One region of the Micromonospora sp. NPDC002389 genome, then DNA from elsewhere that is predicted to be linked to it. Evidence: riboswitches for the same ligand, from Rfam matches in the RefSeq annotation. Region 1 holds a riboswitch; the other holds the start of a gene.
The links. A riboswitch is a leader RNA that binds a small molecule or an ion and turns the genes downstream of it on or off. The one in region 1 is predicted to bind ZMP and ZTP.

Region 1 (9,304 bases):
CGACCGGGTGGGGATCTCCTGCGACGAGACCACCACGGGCGAGCACGTGGCGGCGGTGTGGGCGGCGTTCGGGGTCGACGGCGTCGACGGCGCGGTGACGGCGGCGCTGCCGGAGGCGTTGCGGCGTACCGACGACGTCCTCACCCACCCGGTGTTCCGGTCGCACCACTCGGAGACGGCGATGCTGCGCTACCTGCGGCGGCTGGCCGACTTCGACTACGCGCTGGACCGGGGCATGATCCCGCTGGGGTCGTGCACGATGAAACTGAACGCCACCACCGAAATGGAGCCGGTGAGCTGGGCGGAGTTCGCCCACATCCACCCGTTCGCCCCGGCGGAGCAGACCGCCGGCTACCGGGAGATGATCGGCCAGTTGGAGGGGTGGCTGGCCGAGGTGACCGGCTACGACGCGGTCAGTGTGCAGCCCAACGCCGGGTCGCAGGGGGAGTTGGCCGGGTTGCTGGCCATTCGCGCGTACCACCGCGACCGGGGTGAGAGGCACCGGGACGTGTGTCTGATCCCGTCGTCGGCGCACGGCACGAACGCCGCCAGCGCGGTGATGGCCGGGATGCGGGTGGTGGTGGTCGGCTGCGACGACGACGGCAACGTCGACCTGGTCGACCTGGACGCCAAGATCGACAGGCATCGGGACGCCCTGGCGGCGATCATGGTGACGTACCCGTCGACGCACGGCGTGTACGAGACGGGCATCGCGTCGCTGTGTGCGAAGGTGCACGACGCCGGTGGTCAGGTGTACGTCGACGGCGCGAACCTCAACGCGCTGGTCGGGTTCGCCAAGCCGGGCCGGTTCGGGGCGGACGTGTCGCACCTGAACCTGCACAAGACGTTCTGCATCCCGCACGGCGGCGGTGGTCCTGGCGTGGGTCCGGTGGCGGTGCGCGCGCACCTGGCGCCGTTCCTGCCGGGTGACCCTGGTGGTGCGCCGGTGGACGGGCGGCCGGCGATCTCGGCGGCCCGGTACGGGTCGGCGGGCATCCTGCCGATCCCGTGGGTGTACCTGCGGATGATGGGCGCCGACGGGCTGGCCCGGGCCACCGGGGTGGCGGTGCTGGCGGCCAACTACGTGGCGGCGCGGCTGCGGGAACACTTCCCGGTGCTGTACGCGGGCAACAAGGGCCTGGTGGCCCACGAGTGCATCCTGGACCTGCGGCCGGTGACGAAGGCGACCGGCGTGAGCGTCGACGACGTGGCCAAGCGGTTGATCGACTACGGGTTCCACGCGCCGACGATGTCGTTCCCGGTGGCGGGGACGCTGATGGTGGAGCCGACCGAGAGCGAGGACCTGGCCGAGCTGGACCGGTTCTGCGACGCGATGATCGCCATTCGGGCGGAGATCGACGAGGTGGCGGCCCGACGCTGGCCGGCCGGGGACAACCCCCTGGCCAACGCGCCGCACACGGCGGCGATGGTGGCCGGCGACGAGTGGCCGCACCCGTACCCGAGGTCGGTGGCCGGCTACCCGAGCGGCGTGGACCGGGCGGGGAAGTACTGGCCGCCGGTGCGTCGGGTCGACGGCGGGTACGGCGACCGGAACCTGGTGTGTTCGTGTCCGTCGCCGCAGGCGTACGAGAGCTGACGGCAGCCGCGCCGGGGCGGTCCCTGCCGCCCCGGCGTCGCGTCGACCTGGTCGTGACGGTCCCCGCAGCGGGGACTAGCCTGGGTCGACGCGGGAAGAGTCGTGACGGATCGTGAGCAGGTCAGGCGGCGAGGGCGTGTCGGGCGGGGCCGCGGTGCGGTGCGATGCTGCTGCCGTCGGGCAGCAGTTCGCCGGTGTCCTCGAAAATGATGACGCCGTTGCAGAGCAGGCTCCAGCCCTGCTCACGGAAGCAGGCGATGACCTTGGCGGCTTCCCGGTCGGTGGCTTCGGCGGAGGGGCAGGTGGGTTGGTGCTGGCACATCGGGTTCTCCGGACTGTGGGGGCACTGTGTCATGGTTCACATGACCAGTGACGCACAGTACCAAGCAAACGCATGGCGCATCGAGCAGAAGCGTGCGTGGTCCGTAGGAAATCCGCTGAACGGATGAGCCACAACCAACCAGACGTCGTGGAAGCGCTCCCACGGACGGTGGTCGATCCGTCACCGCTCGACCCGCCGGCCGCGCCCACACCCTGCCGAGGCCGCCGCGTCGAACTCGCCCGCTGGCAGTGGCGCCCCACCGCCGGCGGCGACCCCGCCACCGCCGTCGAGGACTTCCTCGCCGCCCACGGCCTACCCCGGCACGACCTGGCCCGCCCCGCCCGCCCCCACCACCACGACGACCGCGTCTGCGGCGCCGCCCTGTACGTCTCCGCCGCCGCCGGCGCCCTGCTCGCCGGCGGCGACCCCGGCGCCGCCAACCCCGCCGACCTGCCCGAGGTCGCCGTCGTCGTCTACGGCCACACCGACACCCCCACCACCGGCACCCCGTCCGGCACGTGGTGGCGCGGCCCGTGGACCGAGAGCTGGACCCCCACCGCACACGCCGACGCCGTCCGCGCCGTCCGCACCGCCATCGGCCACGGCGACGTCTACCAGGTCAACGTCGTCGGCCACGCCGCCGCCCCCTACCACGGCGACCCCCGCCCCGCCCTGGCCCGCCTCGGCCGGCTCCCCGGCGCCCGCTACGGCGGCGTCCTGACCGGCGACGGCTGGGCCATCGGCTGCGCCAGCCCCGAAACCCTCGTCGAGGTCCGCGCCGGCACCCTCACCACCCGCCCCATCAAAGGCACCCGACCCGCCACCGCCGCCGGCCGCGCCGACCTGCTCACCTCCGCCAAGGAACGCGCCGAACACATCATGATCGTCGACCTCGAACGCAACGACCTGGCCCGCGTCGCCCGCACCGGCAGCGTCCGCGTCGACGACCTGTTCGCCGTACGCCGCTGGTGCGACCTGTGGCAGGCCGAATCCACCGTCCGCGCCGCCGTCGCCGACGGCCTCGGCCTGGCCGACCTGCTGCGCGCCGTCTGCCCCGGCGGCTCCGTCACCGGCGCCCCCAAACTCGCCGCCCTGCACCACATCGCCGCCCTCGAACCCGTCGGCCGCGGCGCCGGCATGGGCGCCCTCGGCTGGATCGGCCCCGACCACCTCGACCTCGGCCTGACCATCCGCACCGCCGCCACCGACCGCCACGCCGTCCACGTCTGGGCCGGCGGCGGCATCACCTGGGACAGCGACCCGCACGCCGAGGTCGCCGAAGCCGCCGCCAAGACCGCCCCGGTCCGCGCCGCCCTCGACCCGACCCCACCCGGCCGCCCCACCGCCGGCCCCACCGACCGATAACCTTGCCGACATGACCATGCGGGACATCCGAATCATCGGCGACCCGGTGCTGCGCACCCCCAGCGAACCCGTCACCAGCTTCGACGCCGACCTACGCGCCCTGGTCACCGACCTGATGGACACCCTGCTCGGCGCACCCGGCCGCGCCGGCGTCGCCGCACCCCAGATCGGCGTCAACGCCCAGGTGTTCGTCTACGACGCCGACGGCCACCGCGGCCACATGGTCAACCCCACCCTCGAACTGTCCGACGAACTCTCCGACGACGACGAGGGCTGCCTGTCCATCCCCGGCCTGTACTTCCCGACCCCCCGCGCCCTGCACGCCACCGCACACGGCTACGACCAGCACGGCGAACCCCTCACCATCGCCGGCAGCGGCTTCCTCGCCCGCGCCCTGCAACACGAGACCGACCACCTCGCCGGCCGCCTCTACGTCGACACGCTGCGCGGCGACGTGCGCCGCCGCGCCCTGCGGGAGATCCGCGCCGGCCGCTTCGACTCACCCCGCCGCGCCTGACCCGCCCGCCGCCCACTCGTCCCGGGTCAACGCGTACTCCACCTCACCGGCCTGCGCCCCCGGCAACGGATCCGCCCACGGCAGATGGAACGTGCGCACATACCGCATCCCCACCGCCGCCATCGTCGCCCGCGACGCCACGTTGACCGCCATCGTCTCGGCGAAGATCCGCGACAACCCCAGGTCGGCGAAACCGTGCCGGATCAGCTCCCGGGCCCCCTCCGACGCCAGACCCCGCCGCCAGAACCGGCGCGCCAACCGGTACCCCAACTCGGCCTGCCCCACCACCGGCCCCTGATCAGCCCGCGACGGCGGCTCCAACAACCACCAGCCGACGAACTCACCGTCGGTCGACCCGGCCCAGAACCCCAACCCCGGCGCCCGCCGCGCCACCGCCACCCGCTCCCGGTGCCGCCGCGCCACCTCCGCTGCCGACCGCACCGGCCCCAGGAACCGCATCACCTCCGCATCGGCGTCCAACGCCACCTCGTGCGGCAGATGCACATCCGCCAACGGCGCCAACACCAACCGCGCGGTACGCAGAATCACCTGAGACACGCGCGTCATCATCGCGGCCACCGGGCCGCCACCGCCACCGACAATCAGCGACCACCGGCGCGGAGCCGGAACTCGCCGTACTCGGCCACCCGGGTGAACCCCAACCGCTCGTACAACCGCACCGCCGCCCCGTTGTCGGCCTTCACGTTCAACGTCACATGATCCACGTCGGCCCGTAACACCTCACACAGCCGCGTCACCACCGCCGCCGCCAACCCCCGACCCCGCCACCCCGGCCGCGTCGTCACGTTCCCCACCGCCGCCACCCGATACGTGGGGGAGAAGACATGCACCCCCGCCACCGCCACCAACAGGCCACCGTCACTGATCCCCACATACCGGCCGGTGTCCACCATCCGCGAATCGAACCAGTTCCCCGGATACGCGACCGCGTACAGCTCCCGCAGCCGAGGCAGATCCGCCCGCCCCAACACCACCCCCGCCGGCGACACCCCCGCCGCGCGTCCCGGATCCGTCCACGCCATCTTCAGATGCGTCCCCGACGACGTCACCTCGAACGCCCCCGCCAACGCCACCTCCACACCGGGGGACAGGTGCGCCTCCAACCGGGCCGGCAACACCGGCACCACCTCACCCAGCAACGCCGACACCGCCGCCACCCCGGCCGGCCGCGTCAACGCCACCAGCGTCGGCGACACCGCCCCGTGATACAGCAACACCACCGCGTCCCCACGCCGAAACCACGACGTGTACGGCCAGAAGAAATCGTCCAGATCACCCAACTCGTACGCGTGCAGCCGAGGATCCCGCCCCAACAGGCCCGCCAGGACGGCCCGGTCGTGTTCCGCGCGCACCGACACCCGCCGATGATCACACGCGCCGCGTCGCGCCGCTCACCCCGCCAACCACTGGTCATAGCCCAGCTTCGCCACCAACGCCACCACCACCAGCAGCAACACCCCCCGCACGAACCCCGCACCCCGCCGCAACGCCATCCGCGCCCCCACCATCGCCCCGACGATGTTGCACACCGCCATCGCCGCACCCAACAGCCACCACACGTGCCCCGTCACCGCGAACACCGCCAACGCCCCCGCGTTCGTCCCCGCGTTCACCACCTTCGCCATCGCCGACCCGTGCAGGAAATCCGCCCCCACCAGCGCCGTGAACGCCACCACCAGGAACGTGCCGGTACCCGGACCGATCAACCCGTCGTACAGGGCGATACCCACCCCCGCCACCAGCACCGCCACCACGACCCGCCCCCGGGTACGCCGCCCCGGAAACGACGACACCCCCAACCTCGGCCGCAACACCACGAACAGCGCCACCGACAGCAACACCACCAGCACCACCGGCCGGTACGCCGACGGCGGCACCGCACCCGCCAACGCCGCACCCACACCCGCGCAGAGCACCGCCAGACCCGCCGCAGGCCCCGCCACCGCCCAGTCGATACGCGTACGCCGCGCGTACGTCACCGCCGCCGCCGACGTCCCCGCGATCGCCGCCAACTTGTTCGTGCCCAACGCCGTCGCCGGCGGCATCCCCGGCGCCGCCACCAACAACGCCGGCAGCAACAACAACCCGCCGCCACCCACCACCGCATCCACCCAACCGGCCAGGGCGGCAGCGGTCAGCAGCAGCGCGACAGTCGACGGGTCCAGATCCACGGCGGCATTCTTCCCACCCCGAGGCACCCGACGCCGCCGCCTGTGGCCAGCCTCACCGGCCCCGACGCCTCCGCAGCCACACCCCGACCGCGCCCACCGCCACGAACACCAGCGTCGAACAGAACAACACCCGCAGCATCGGGCAACTGTGCCACGGCGTCGATAAGGTGACACCGTGCGCCTGGCCACGTTCAACCTGCTGCACGGCCGGTCCCTGACCGACGGCCTGGTCGACCCGGCCCGCCTCACCGCCGCCGTCACCGCCCTCGACGCCGACGTGCTCGCCCTGCAGGAAGTCGACCGCGACCAGTCCCGCAGCGGCAACCACGACCTCACCGCCATCGCCGCCCAGGCCCTCGGCGCCACCGAACACCGCTTCGCCGCCGCCGTCGTCGGCACCCCCGGCGAAGCGTTCCGCCCCCTGCGCCACGACGACGACGGCCACGGCGAACCCTGCTACGGCGTCGGCCTCGTCTCCCGCCACCGGGTCACCACCTGGCGCATCACCCGCCTACGCCCGGCACCACTACGGTCCCCGGTCTACGTACCCGGCCCCGGCGGCGGCCTCATCCTTCTGCACGACGAACCCCGCGTCGTCCTCGCCGCCGTCCTGGACACCCCCCACGGACCCCTCACCGTCGCCGCCACACACCTGTCCTTCGTGCCCGGCTGGAACATCCGCCAACTCCGCCAGGCCGTCCGCGCCCTCCGCACCCTGCCCGCCCCGCGCATACTGCTCGGCGACCTCAACCTGCCCACCTGGGCCGCCCGCCTGGTGTCCCGCTGGCAACCCCTGGGCCGCCGCCCCACCTACCCCGCCGGGCAACCCCGCGTCCAACTCGACCACATCCTCGCCGACCGGCAGGACCTGCACCGGCTGCCACCGGTCACCGCCGTGCACACCCCGCTGGCCACCATCTCCGACCACCGGCCCCTGCTGGTCGACCTCGGCTAGGCCACCGCCGACCGGGCCGCCCGCACCGCGTTACGGAACACCATCGCCACCGTCACCGGACCCACCCCACCGACCCGCGGCGTGATCGCCCCCGCCACCCGCTCACACGCCGGATCCACATCCGGCAACAACCGGCGCCCCGCATACCGCACCCCACCACCGACCACCACCGCACCCGGCCGCACATGCTCCGGCCGCACGATCCCCGGCACCCCCGCCGCCGCCACCAGGATCTCCGCCCGCCGCGTATAGCGAGGCCAGTCCGCCACCCCGGTGTGCACCACCGTCACCGCCGCATTCGCCGTCGGCCGCTTCTGCGCCAACACCATCGCCAACGGCCGCCCCAACGTCGCCCCACGCCCCAACACCACCACCTCCCGACCCGACACCGGCACCCCGTGGAACGCCAACAACGCCTCCACCCCCGCCGGCGTACACGGCACCGGACCCGGCAACCCGAGCGCCAACCGCCCCACGTTCACCGGATGCATCCCGTCCACGTCCTTGTCCGGGTCCAACACCTGCACCGCCCGGTCGAAGTCCAACCCACCCGGCACCGGATGCTGCACCAACACCCCGTGCACACCCCGGTCCGCGTTCAGCTCCGCCAGCACCGCGTGCAGATCCGCCTGCGACGCCGACGCCGGCAACCGCACGTGCGGCGACGCGAAACCCAGCTCCGCCGCCTGCCGCTGCTTGATCCCGATGTAGCGGGCGCTCGCCGCGTCGTCACCGACCAGCACCGTCGCCAACGCCGGAGTCACCCCCGCCGCCCGCAGCGCCGCCACATCCTCGGCCACCTCGGCCAGAATCCGCTCCGCCACCGGCGCGCCAGGCAACAACCGGGCCGTCTCCATCATCGTGGACATAGCTCACCTCGACCGTGGAGGCCCAGGCGGACGACCTCCACGACGAGCTTCCCGATGGTCGATCCCATCCCCGGTGCCGCCAGTCGCGTCACCCGCAGCCTTGCACACCCGACGCCGCCACCACCACCGTCGAACCCCGGGGAACCGTCAGCCCGGGGGACCGAACGCCAACGCCAACCGCAACGCCACGTCCCGCACCCCGGTGAACCGCCGCACCTGCGCCAACCGGCCCGCCCGCACCGCCATCGCCGCCATCCGCTGCGTCGGCACCCGCCGCGCCCGGTCGTACCGGGCCAACGCCGACGACACGTCCGCCTCCGCCGCCAACGCCTCCGACAACGCCACCGCGTCGATCAACGCCTGGCAGGCGCCCTGCCCCAGATCCGGCGTCATCGCGTGCGCCGCGTCGCCCAGCAACACCCAGCGCCCCCGCACATACGTCGGCAGCGGCGGCAGGTAGTGCACGTCGTGCTGCAACACCCCGGCCGCGTCGATGCGATCCAGCACCGCCGGCACCGGGTCGTGCCAGTCACCGAACCACCGCCGCAACGCCGCCAGATCACCCTCCGGAGGCCGGAAACCCTCCGGCGCGGCCACCGCCGCATACCAGTTGGCCACCCCGGGACCCTGCGGCGTCACCCCGAACTTGCGCCCCGGACCCCACGTCTCCCCACCGGAGGCCACCTCCAACGGGACCGTGCCACGCCACGCCGTCACCCCCGAATAGCGCAGCGGAAACCGGTCACCGAACATCGCCGCCCGGGTCGCGCTGCGGATCCCGTCCGCGCCGACCACCACGTCGTACCCGTCATCCAGCTCCGCCGGACCCGCCACCGGCGCGCCGAAACGCACCGTGCCCGCCGGCAACGCCTCCGCCAACAGACCCAGCAGCGCCGGCCGCGACAGCAGCAGCACCCCCTCACCGTGCCGCCGCCGGATCCGCCCCACGTCCAACCGGGCGATCACCGTCCCGTCCGGGCGACGCATCGCCCCGTCCGGCTGCGCCCGCCCCCGTTCTCGCGCGGACGCACCCACACCGAGGCGATCCAACGCCCGCAACGCCGACGGCCAGATCCCCAACCCGGTGCCCGTCTCGGGCAGCCCCGCCGCCCGCTCGAACACCGTCACCGACCACCCGGCGCGCAGCAGTCCCACCGCCACCGCCAGCCCACCCACGCCGCCTCCGATGACGGCCGCTGATCCTCGCATCACCCGACCGTACTACAACTGTAGTTGCCTGCACTACTGCTGTAGTCTCCCTCACGTGGACGCCCGCCAACAACGCCTCCTCGACGCCGCCATCGCCGTCCTCGGCACCCGCGGCCCCCGCCACCTCACCCACCGCGCCGTCGACGACCAGGCCGAACTCCCCACCGGCTCCACCTCCAACCGCTACCGCACCCGCGAAGCCCTCATCGCCGGCGTCCTCACCCGCATCCTCGACCTCGAAACCACCGGCTGGAACCACCTCGCCGGCACCCTCGACC
Region 2 (9,304 bases), on a different contig from region 1:
GGCCGCCAGAAATCGGGCGCCCGGTAATAGACCTGACTACCGTCCGACACCCAGGACCAGGTGCCCGGCTGCGGCGGATCCGTCTTCACGAACAAACGACGTTGCACATCCGCCCTGGCCTCTTTCGGAATGGGCGGGTCGAACGCGACGGTCACCGGCATGGCCGTGCCGTACGTCCGATTACCAGCGAAATAGAGCGTACTGGTGATAGCCGGTTTGGACGTTTTCGGCTGCGTCGTGAAGGTCGTCTTCCGGGTGACGGTCTGCCCCTTCTCGCCGGTCACCGTGACCTCGGCGGTGTAGGTCCGCTTGGGCTGCAACACCTCGGTCGGCACCCAGCCGGTCCCGTCCTCGCGCGGCTCGGCCTCGACCTTCCCGCCCTTGTCGTCGGTGATCCGCACGTCGGTGACCCGCCCGTGTTTGACGGCGGTGCCGATCTCGCCGCTGATCGGTACGTCCCGAGTGCCCTCGGCCGGTGTCACGGCGAGCTCCGGAGCAGCCTGGCGGCCCTCCCCGACGACCTTCCGGTCGCCCGTGCACGCGCCCAGCGCCAGCGGCGCCGCTGCCACGGCCACCGTCAGCAGCGCCAATCGCCCCCTCAGGTTCATGATGCGTCCCCCCGTTTATTTCTCGCCCTCCGCCACATTCTGACCGGCTACCCGCCAGCGGTTTAGCAATTCTCCGAAACCGCGCTCTTATTGCGCCGGGGACGATTCCGCGTCATCGCGCCACAATAGGCCGGGAAATGCCCGAGCGCGTTATCCCGACCGTTAACCGGCGAGCTGCGACCGATGTCCGCACACCCGTTGGTCCACGACGGTTCGCCCGATCTCGGGCATACGGACGCCCGCGGGCCCGGCGTCCCTTCAGCCGCCGAGCCCACCGCCGACCCGCGCCCCGCCCCCTGCCCCGCCTCCGTCCACGTCCACGCCCACGTCCACGCCCACGCCCACGCCCACGCCCACGCCCACGCCGATCATGGACTTGTGGTTCCCGTCCGCGCCGATCATGGAGTTGTGGCCCCGCCTGCGCCGATCATGGAGTTGTGGCTGGCAATTCGACCTCTATGCGCCGTTATGCCCTCTGCACAACTCCATGATCGACGCCTGCGGGGCGGCGCGCGGGGCGGGCCGGGGGCGAGGCGCTGCGGGGGCGGGCCGGGGGGCGCAGGCCGGGGGCGGGCGGGGTCAGACTGCGGCGATCAGCAGGGCCGGTTGCTCGACGCAGTCGGCGACGTGCCGTAGGAAGCCACCGGCGACTCCCCCGTCGCACACCCGGTGGTCGAAGGTGAGGCTGAGCTGCGTCACCTTCCGCACCGCCAGTTCTCCGTCCACCACCCACGGCTTGTCCACGATGCGCCCCACCCCGAGCAGCGCCGCCTCCGGGTGATTGATGATCGGGGTCGAGCCGTCGACACCGAACACCCCGTAGTTGTTCAGCGTGAACGTGCCCCCGGTGAGGCGGGCCGGCGGCAGCTCACCGGCGCGCGCCGCGCTCGTGGTCGCCGCCAGTTCGGCGGCCAACTCGGCGGTGGTGAGCCGGTCGGCGTCGCGCAGCACCGGCACGAGCAGGCCACGATCGGTCTGGGCGGCGATGCCCAGGTGCACGGCGGCGGACTGGACGATCCGCTGGCCCTCGGTGTCCACCCGGGCGTTGAGCTGCGGGTACCGGCGCAGCCCGGACAGGCAGATCCGGGCGAGCAACGCCAGGATGCTCACCGGCTGGTCCGGCCGGGCGGCGTTGATCGCAGCCCGGGTGCTCAGCAGTCCGGTGGCGTCCACGTCGACCCAGATGGTCACCTCCGGGATCTCCCGCCGGCTGCGGGAGAGCTTGTCGGCGATCACCCGGCGGATGCCGGTCAACGGGATCACCTGGTCCCGCGTGTCGGTCGGAGCGAGTCCGACGTGCGCCGACGGGGAAGGGGTCCCGGCGGCCAGGTCCGGCGCGGCGAGACCGGTCGCGGGCGGAAGGTCCGGCGTCGCGAGGCCCGGCGCGGGCGCACCCGTCACCGAACGGTCCGACGCGCACGCGTCGGCCGCCGCCTCCACGTCGGCACGGCGGACCACACCGCCGGGTCCGGTGCCGCGCAGCGTGGTCAGGTCGACGCCGTGCTCGCGGGCCAGCCGCCGCACGATCGGCGAGATGACCAGCGCCGGAGTCGTGGACGGATCCGCGCTGAGCCCCACGGCCGGGGACGAACCGACCGCGACGGACCGGTCAGCGCCGACAGAGACGGCCGGGGACGAGCCGCTCGCCGCCGTACCGGTGATCGCCGTCGCGTCCGTCGTGCCCGGGGCAAGGCTCGTCGCGGCCGGCACGGCGGCCTGCCTGCCCGGGGCGGCGGCCGGCGCGACCGGGGCGGGGGCCTGCGTGCCAGGGGCGAGGCGGGGACGCCGACGACGGCGCGTGGCACCGTGCCCGGTGCCGTACCCGATCAGCACGTTGCCGGATCCGGCCCGCTCCTCCTCGCGGTAGACCGCGTGCCCGGTGGGCTCGGTCGGGCCGGCGGCACCGTCGGCGGCCGGGTCGGCCACGGTGATCAGCGGCTGGCCCACCGGACGCACCTCACCCTCGGCGCCGTGCAGGGCCACCACCCGTCCGGCGTACGGGCAGGGCACGTCCACGACCGCCTTGGCCGTCTCCACCTCGACCACGGTCTGGTCCACGGTGACCACGTCGCCCACCGCGACCCGCCACTGCACGATCTCCGCCTCGGCGAGCCCCTCACCGAGGTCGGGAAGAAGAAAGACCTGCTCGCTCATGCCGGTACTCCGCTCCGCCGCGTGCCGCCACGAGACTCCACCGCACCGGCCCCGATGATTCGCCCACTCATGCCGGCACCTCGGTGAGCCAGCGGGAGTCCGGCTGGTCGTCCCACTGGAGGCGGGCCACCGCGTCCAGCACCCGGTCGACCGAGGGCAGGTGGGTGTGCTCCAGCATCGGCGCGGGATACGGGATGTCCAGCCCGGAGACCCGCAGCACCGGCGCGTGCAGGGCGTGGAAGCAACGTTCCTGCACCCGGGCGGCGATCTCCGCGCCGACCCCGGCGAAGCCCTGTGCCTCCTGCACCACCACGCAGCGGCCGGTACGCCGGACCGAGGCGGCGATCGTGTCGTCGTCGAACGGCACGATGGTGCGTACGTCGACGACCTCCAGGTCCCAGCCCTCCTCGCGGGCGGCCTCGGCGGCCTCCAGCGCGACCGGCACCGCCGGCCCGTACGCGACCAGGGTGGCGTCGCGTCCGGGGCGCCGGACCACCGCCCGGCCGAAGGGTGCGGTCCGCGTCGGCAGGTCCGCCTCGGCGCTGGTGAAGTAGAGCTTCTTCGGCTCCATGAACACCACCGGGTCGGGGTCGTCGATCGCCTCCCGCAGCAGCGAGTACGCGTCGTCGACGGTCGCCGGGGTGACCACCTTCAGGCCCGGCGTGTGCGCGTAGTACGCCTCGGAGGAGTCGCAGTGGTGTTCCACGCCGCCGATGCCACCGGCGTACGGCACCCGGATCACCATGGGCACGCTCAACGCGCCCCGGGTGCGGTTGCGCAGCTTCGCCACGTGCGAGGCGATCTGCTCGAACGCCGGGTACGCGAACGCGTCGAACTGCATCTCGACCACCGGGCGCAGCCCGGACATGGCCAGTCCGACCGCGAAGCCGACGATGCCGGCCTCGGCCAGCGGGGTGTCGAAGCAGCGCTTGTCGCCGAAGCGGGCCTGGAGTCCGTCGGTGATCCGGAAGACGCCGCCGAGTTGCCCGACGTCCTCGCCGAAGACGACGACCCGCTCGTCGTCGAGCAGCGCGTCGGCGAGCGCCGCGTTGAGCGCCTTCGCCATGGTCATGGTGGCCATCAGGCGTCCTCCTCCTGCGCGGCGAGCTCGGCGCGGACCTGGTCACGCTGTTCGACGAGCTGCGGGGTGGGCTGCGCGTAGACGTGGTCGAAGAGGGTGAGCGGGTCGACGGTGGGCTGGACGTTCATCCGCTCGCGCAGCCGCGCGGCGTACTCCTCGGCCTCCTGGGCGATCGCGGCGACGGCGTCGTCGTCGAGGACCTCGCGGGAGCGCAGGTACGCCTCCAGTCGGGCCACCGGATCGCGGTCCCGCCACGCCTCCACCTCGTCGGCGTCGCGGTAGCGCGTCGCGTCGTCGGCGTTGGTGTGCGGTTCCATCCGGTAGGTGTGCGCCTCGACCAGGAACGGCCCCTTGCCGGCGCGGGCGTGCGCGACCGCCTTCTCCAGCACGGCGAGCACGGCGACCGGGTCGTTGCCGTCGACCTGCTCGCTGGGCACGCCGTAGCCGACGCCCTTGTAGGCCAGCGACGGGGCGGCGGTCTGCCGGGACAGCGGCACGCTGATGGCGTACCTGTTGTTCTGCACGAAGTAGACCACCGGGGCCTTGAACACGGCGGCGAAGTTGACCCCCTCGTGGAAGTCGCCCTCGCTGGTCGCGCCGTCACCGATGTAGACCAGCGCGACCGTGTCCCGCCCCTGGTACGTCTCGCCGTAGGCCAGACCGGCGGCGTGCACGCACTGGGTGGCCAGCGGGGTGCACTGCGGGGCGGTGCGGCGGGCGGCCGGGTCGTACCCGCAGTGCCAGTCGCCGCGCAGCAGGGTGAGCACCTCGACCGGGTCGATGCCCCGCGCGGTCAGCGCCATCGACTCGCGGTAGGTCGGGAAGACCCAGTCGTCGTCGCGCAGCGCGAGCACGCCGCCGACCTGGCACGCCTCCTGGCCTCGGGAGGACGGGTAGACCGCGAGGCGGCCCTGCTTGGTCAGCGCGGTGGCCTGCGCGTCGAACCGGCGGCCGACGACCATCCGGCGGTACATCTCGCGCAGGGCCGCCACGGGTGGCTCGGGATAGTCGGCCCGGGACGGCAGCAGGGTGCCGTCCGGGTTCAGCAGTCGGACCGGATCGGCCTGGGGAAGCAGGGCAGCCGCCGGGTCGGGCGCGGTCGGGGTGGCCGATCGGCGCTTCCGCGGGGTTGCCCTGCGGGCCGCCTGAGGGGTGGTCGTCACGGCGGTACCTCCTGGACGTGTGGTGGACCTATGCTCCTTTGGTCGGATGATTGACTCAAGATGGCCGGTGAACGCGGGATGTATGGCACTGATGGGAGGCTCAGGTGAGCCAGGAGACCGCTGACGCAGCGCCCCTGCGGGGTGGACCGGGACGAACGGCCCCGATGCTGGACGAGGTGGACCGGCGGATCCTGGACGAACTGACCCGGGACGGGCGGATCTCCGTCCGGACGCTCGCCGAACGGGTGCACGTGTCGCGCACCAACGCGTACGCGCGGATGGAACGGCTGCTGCGCGACGGGGTGGTCACCGGGTTCGCCGCTCGGGTCGCGCCGGAGCCGGCCGGGTTGGGCACCTCGGCGTACATCGCCCTGACCATCCAGCAGAACACCTGGCGGGAGGTGTCGGCGGAGCTGGCCCGGGTGCGCTACGTCGAGCACGTGGCGCTGCTCAGCGGCGAACACGACGTACTCGCCCTGGTCCGGGCGCCGGACAACGCCACCCTGCGGGACGTGGTGCTGGACCGGGTCCAGCGCATCGCCGGGGTGCTGTCCACCCGGAGCTGGCTGGTCTTCGAGGAGTACGACGGCGTCCGCAGCCCGTGGGCCTGACCGCCGCTCAGCGCTCCGGCGGCGCGGCCAGCCCCTCCCGGTCGGCCAGCTCCAGCAGCGGGTCCAGCGAGAACCGTCGCCCGTCCAGACCGGCGTGCGGGTCGCCCCGCTCGGCGAACCGGGCCGGCACGGTGGTCACGTCGAAGTCCTCCGGGCGTACGTCGTCCAGCTCGGCCCAGTCGAGCGGGGCGGAGACCAGCGCCGCAGGCGTCGGCCGGATCGAGTACGCCGAGGTCATCGTGTGGTCCCGGGCCATCTGGTTGTAGTCGACGAAGACCGGCCGGTCGCGCTGGTCCCGCCACCAGGTGGTGGTGACCAGGTCCGGCCGGCGCCGCCGCATCTCGCCGCCGAGCGCCAGCACCGCCCGCCGGCAGTCGCCGAAGCTCCACCGGGGCTCGATCGGGACGTACACGTGCAGGCCGCGACCGCCGGTGGTCTTGGGGTAGCCGGTCAGGCCCAGTTCGTCGAGGAAGCCGTGCACCTCGTGCGCCACCGGGACGACCTGGTCGAACCCCACCCCGGGCAGCGGGTCCAGGTCGATCCGGAGCTGGTCCGGCCGCTCCACGTCGGCCCGGGTCACCGGCCACGGGTGGAACCGCAGGGTGCCCAGGTTGACCGCCCAGATCACCACCGCCAGCTCCCCCGGCGCGACCTCGTCGGCGCTGCGCCCGCTGGGGAACGTGATGTGCGCGGTGCCCACCCAGTCGGGCGCGCCGGCCGGCACCCGCTTCTGATAGAAGGCGTCGCCCCGGTTGTCCTGCCGGGTGGCGACCGTCGCCCCCTCGAACACGCCACGCGGCCAGCGCTCCAGCATGGTCGGCCGGTCCCTGAGCGCGCGCAGGATCCCGTCGCCGACGGCGAGGAAGTAGCGCACCACGTCGAGCTTGGTCAGCCCGCGCTCCGGGAAGTACGGCTTGTCCGGGCTGGAGACGCGTACCACCCGCCGCCCCACCCGGATCTCCTCGGCCGCGGTCGCCATCTGCCGAGCGTACGACGCGTACGGCCGACGCGGGGGCGACCTCGCGGGCCGGTCGGGACCGGTCCGACCCGGTGTGCGCGGGGCCGGGTAGCCGACCCGCTAGGATCGGCGGGGGCCGTGACTGGCGCGTCGAGATGGAGCACCATCGGGAAGCGGCCCCGTCATGAGGACGCACGCCGAGCGCCTGGGCCTTCCGTACGTCACCAGGAGGTCGCATGCCGCCGAACGCCGAATCCGCCGCCTTCCGCAGCGCGCTGGAGGTCATCCGCGCCGTCGAGCCCCGGGTGGCCGACGCCATCGGTGCGGAGCTGGCCGACCAGCGCGAGTCGCTCAAGCTGATCGCCAGCGAGAACTACGCCTCGCCGGCCACCCTGCTGGCGATGGGCAACTGGTTCAGCGACAAGTACGCCGAGGGCACGGTCGGGCGCCGGTTCTACGCCGGCTGCCAGAACGTCGACACGGTCGAGGCGCTCGCCGCCGAGCACGCCCGGGAGCTGTTCGGCGCGACGCACGCGTACGTGCAGCCGCACTCGGGCATCGACGCGAACCTGGTGGCGTTCTGGGCCATCCTGGCCGACCGGGTGGAGTCCCCCGCGCTCAAGCGTGCGCAGGCCCGGCACGTCAACGACCTCACCGAGCAGGACTGGTTCGCGCTCCGCCGGGAGCTGGGCGACCAGCGGATGCTCGGCATGTCGCTGGACGCGGGCGGTCACCTCACCCACGGCTTCCGGCCCAACATCTCCGGCAAGATGTTCGACCAGCGCAGCTACGGCACCGACCCGGCCACCGGTCTGATCGACTACGACCGGGTCGCCGAGGCGGCCCGCGAGTTCCGGCCGCTGGTGCTGGTCGCCGGCTACTCGGCGTACCCGCGCAAGGTGAACTTCCGGATCATGCGGGAGATCGCCGACTCGGTCGGCGCCACCCTCATGGTGGACATGGCCCACTTCGCCGGTCTGGTCGCCGGCAAGGTCTTCACCGGCGACTTCGACCCGGTGCCGCACGCGCACATCGTCACCACCACCACGCACAAGTCACTGCGCGGCCCGCGCGGCGGCATGGTGCTCTGCGGCCCGGAGCTGGCCGACCAGGTGGACCGGGGCTGCCCGATGGTGCTCGGCGGCCCGCTGCCACACGTGATGGCCGCCAAGGCGGTCGCGCTGGCCGAGGCGCGTCGCCCCGACTTCGCCGACTACGCCCAGCGGATCGTCGACAACGCCCAGGCGCTGGCCGACGGGCTGCTGCGTCGGGGCGCCACGCTGGTCACCGGCGGCACCGACAACCACCTGGTGCTCATCGACGTCACCGGCTACGGGCTGACCGGTCGGCAGGCCGAGCAGGCGCTGCTGGACTCGGGCATCGTGACCAACCGCAACGCGGTGCCGCAGGACGCCAACGGCGCCTGGTACACCTCGGGCATCCGGATCGGCACGCCCGCGCTGACCACCCGTGGGCTGGGCACGGCCGAGATGGACGGCACCGCCGAGCTGATCCACACGGTGCTCAGCCAGACCAGCGCCGGCGCGAACCCGGACGGCACCGCCTCCAAGGCAAAGTACGTGCTGGACCCCGCGCTCGCGGACAAGGTCAGCCGGCAGGCCGGCGAGTTGCTCGCCGGGTTCCCGCTGTACCCGAACGTCGACCTGGGCTGACGACGGACGTGCGCCGGGCCGGTGTCACCGGCCCGGCGCGCGCCGCGAGCGGATCAGGCGTAGTCGAACGTCCAGAGGAACCACTGGGCGCTCTGCGGGGCGGCACTCTGCTCGCAGTACCACCAGTCCCACCGGTTCTCGCTGATGCCCGAGGCACCGTACGACTGACAGAAGGTGTAGCTGTAGTAGACCCCGCGCAGCGTCCCGCCGGGCGGATCCGCCGCAGCCGGTGCCGCACCGACCACCAGCGCCGCGCCCACCGTGGCGAGCGCCGCCACCGGCGCCAGCATCCTGCGTTTGCGCATGAGTACCCCCTGCAACAGACCGGTCGACGCACACGCATCGACATCTGTCGACAAGCGTGACGACGCCCGGGACGCGCCGTCAACGCGTTCCCGGGCGGTGGTCGACCGACGGTGGGGTGGACTAGTTCAGCGGGCGCTTGAGGTGGTATCGGTGCACCTCGGTGCTGCCCTGGACGTTGTTGACGTCCTCGGCGGCGGTGACCAGTTCCCAGCCTTCCCGGCCGTACCGGTTGAGGTGTGCCACGGCGGTGTCGCCGTACGCGGTGATGTCCTTACGGGATCCGTCCGGGCCGTACCAGACGAACGAGACGTGGAAATTGCGGCCCTGTCCCTGGTAACGGCGAACCAGCAGGGCGTACTCCCAGGCAACCATGCCGCCCATTATGGCCGTCCACGCAGGAGCACGGTACGGCGAAGGTCACCGTTCGCTTTCCGGCGAACGCGGTGTGTCGCCGTCGAGGTGCGCGTGGCGCCGCGTCCGACACGCCGTACGGGACCGGTGCGCGCCTCCTGCCGGCCTCGGTCGGGGCGTATGGTCGGGCGGTGGCCAGTTGGGATGACGTCCGCCGGATCGCGTTGAGCCTGCCGGAGACCGGCGAGCGCCCCTCCTACGACGGGCTGCCCGCCTGGACCGTACGGGACAAGTCCTTCGTGTGGGAGCGGCCCTTGCGCCGCACCGACCTCGACGCGCTCGGACCGGCCGCGCCGGACGGCCCGATCCTCGGCGTACGCGTCGCCGACCTCGGCGTCA

Region 2: it holds a riboswitch for ZMP and ZTP, as region 1 does, so the genes downstream of both, ABT008_RS17500 (glycine hydroxymethyltransferase) here and ABT008_RS07010 (bifunctional 5,10-methylenetetrahydrofolate dehydrogenase/5,10-methenyltetrahydrofolate cyclohydrolase) in region 1, are expected to answer to the same signal.

What each region holds. Positions count from the first base shown of each region.
Region 1 covers NZ_JBEOWP010000003.1:187,266-196,569, reverse strand. Annotated here, with positions in the region: gene gcvP (aminomethyl-transferring glycine dehydrogenase) at 1-1,597, shown strand, start outside; gene ABT008_RS07045 (DUF5999 family protein) at 1,719-1,919, opposite strand; gene ABT008_RS07040 (chorismate-binding protein) at 2,016-3,284, shown strand; gene def (peptide deformylase) at 3,295-3,801, shown strand; gene ABT008_RS07030 (GNAT family N-acetyltransferase) at 3,784-4,368, opposite strand; gene ABT008_RS07025 (GNAT family N-acetyltransferase) at 4,404-5,180, opposite strand; gene ABT008_RS07020 (sulfite exporter TauE/SafE family protein) at 5,214-5,993, opposite strand; gene ABT008_RS07015 (endonuclease/exonuclease/phosphatase family protein) at 6,169-6,948, shown strand; gene ABT008_RS07010 (bifunctional 5,10-methylenetetrahydrofolate dehydrogenase/5,10-methenyltetrahydrofolate cyclohydrolase) at 6,945-7,805, opposite strand; ZMP/ZTP riboswitch at 7,831-7,914, opposite strand; gene ABT008_RS07005 (FAD-dependent monooxygenase) at 7,965-9,026, opposite strand; gene ABT008_RS07000 (TetR/AcrR family transcriptional regulator) at 9,082-9,304, shown strand, end outside.
Region 2 covers NZ_JBEOWP010000008.1:175,340-184,643, reverse strand. Annotated here, with positions in the region: gene ABT008_RS17530 (L,D-transpeptidase) at 1-608, opposite strand, end outside; gene ABT008_RS17525 (dihydrolipoamide acetyltransferase family protein) at 1,188-2,762, opposite strand; gene ABT008_RS17520 (alpha-ketoacid dehydrogenase subunit beta) at 2,830-3,843, opposite strand; gene pdhA (pyruvate dehydrogenase (acetyl-transferring) E1 component subunit alpha) at 3,843-5,006, opposite strand; gene ABT008_RS17510 (Lrp/AsnC family transcriptional regulator) at 5,171-5,617, shown strand; gene ABT008_RS17505 (DNA polymerase domain-containing protein) at 5,625-6,596, opposite strand; ZMP/ZTP riboswitch at 6,704-6,793, shown strand; gene ABT008_RS17500 (glycine hydroxymethyltransferase) at 6,812-8,248, shown strand; gene ABT008_RS17495 (hypothetical protein) at 8,302-8,553, opposite strand; gene ABT008_RS17490 (hypothetical protein) at 8,675-8,935, opposite strand; gene ABT008_RS17485 (MmcQ/YjbR family DNA-binding protein) at 9,097-9,304, shown strand, end outside.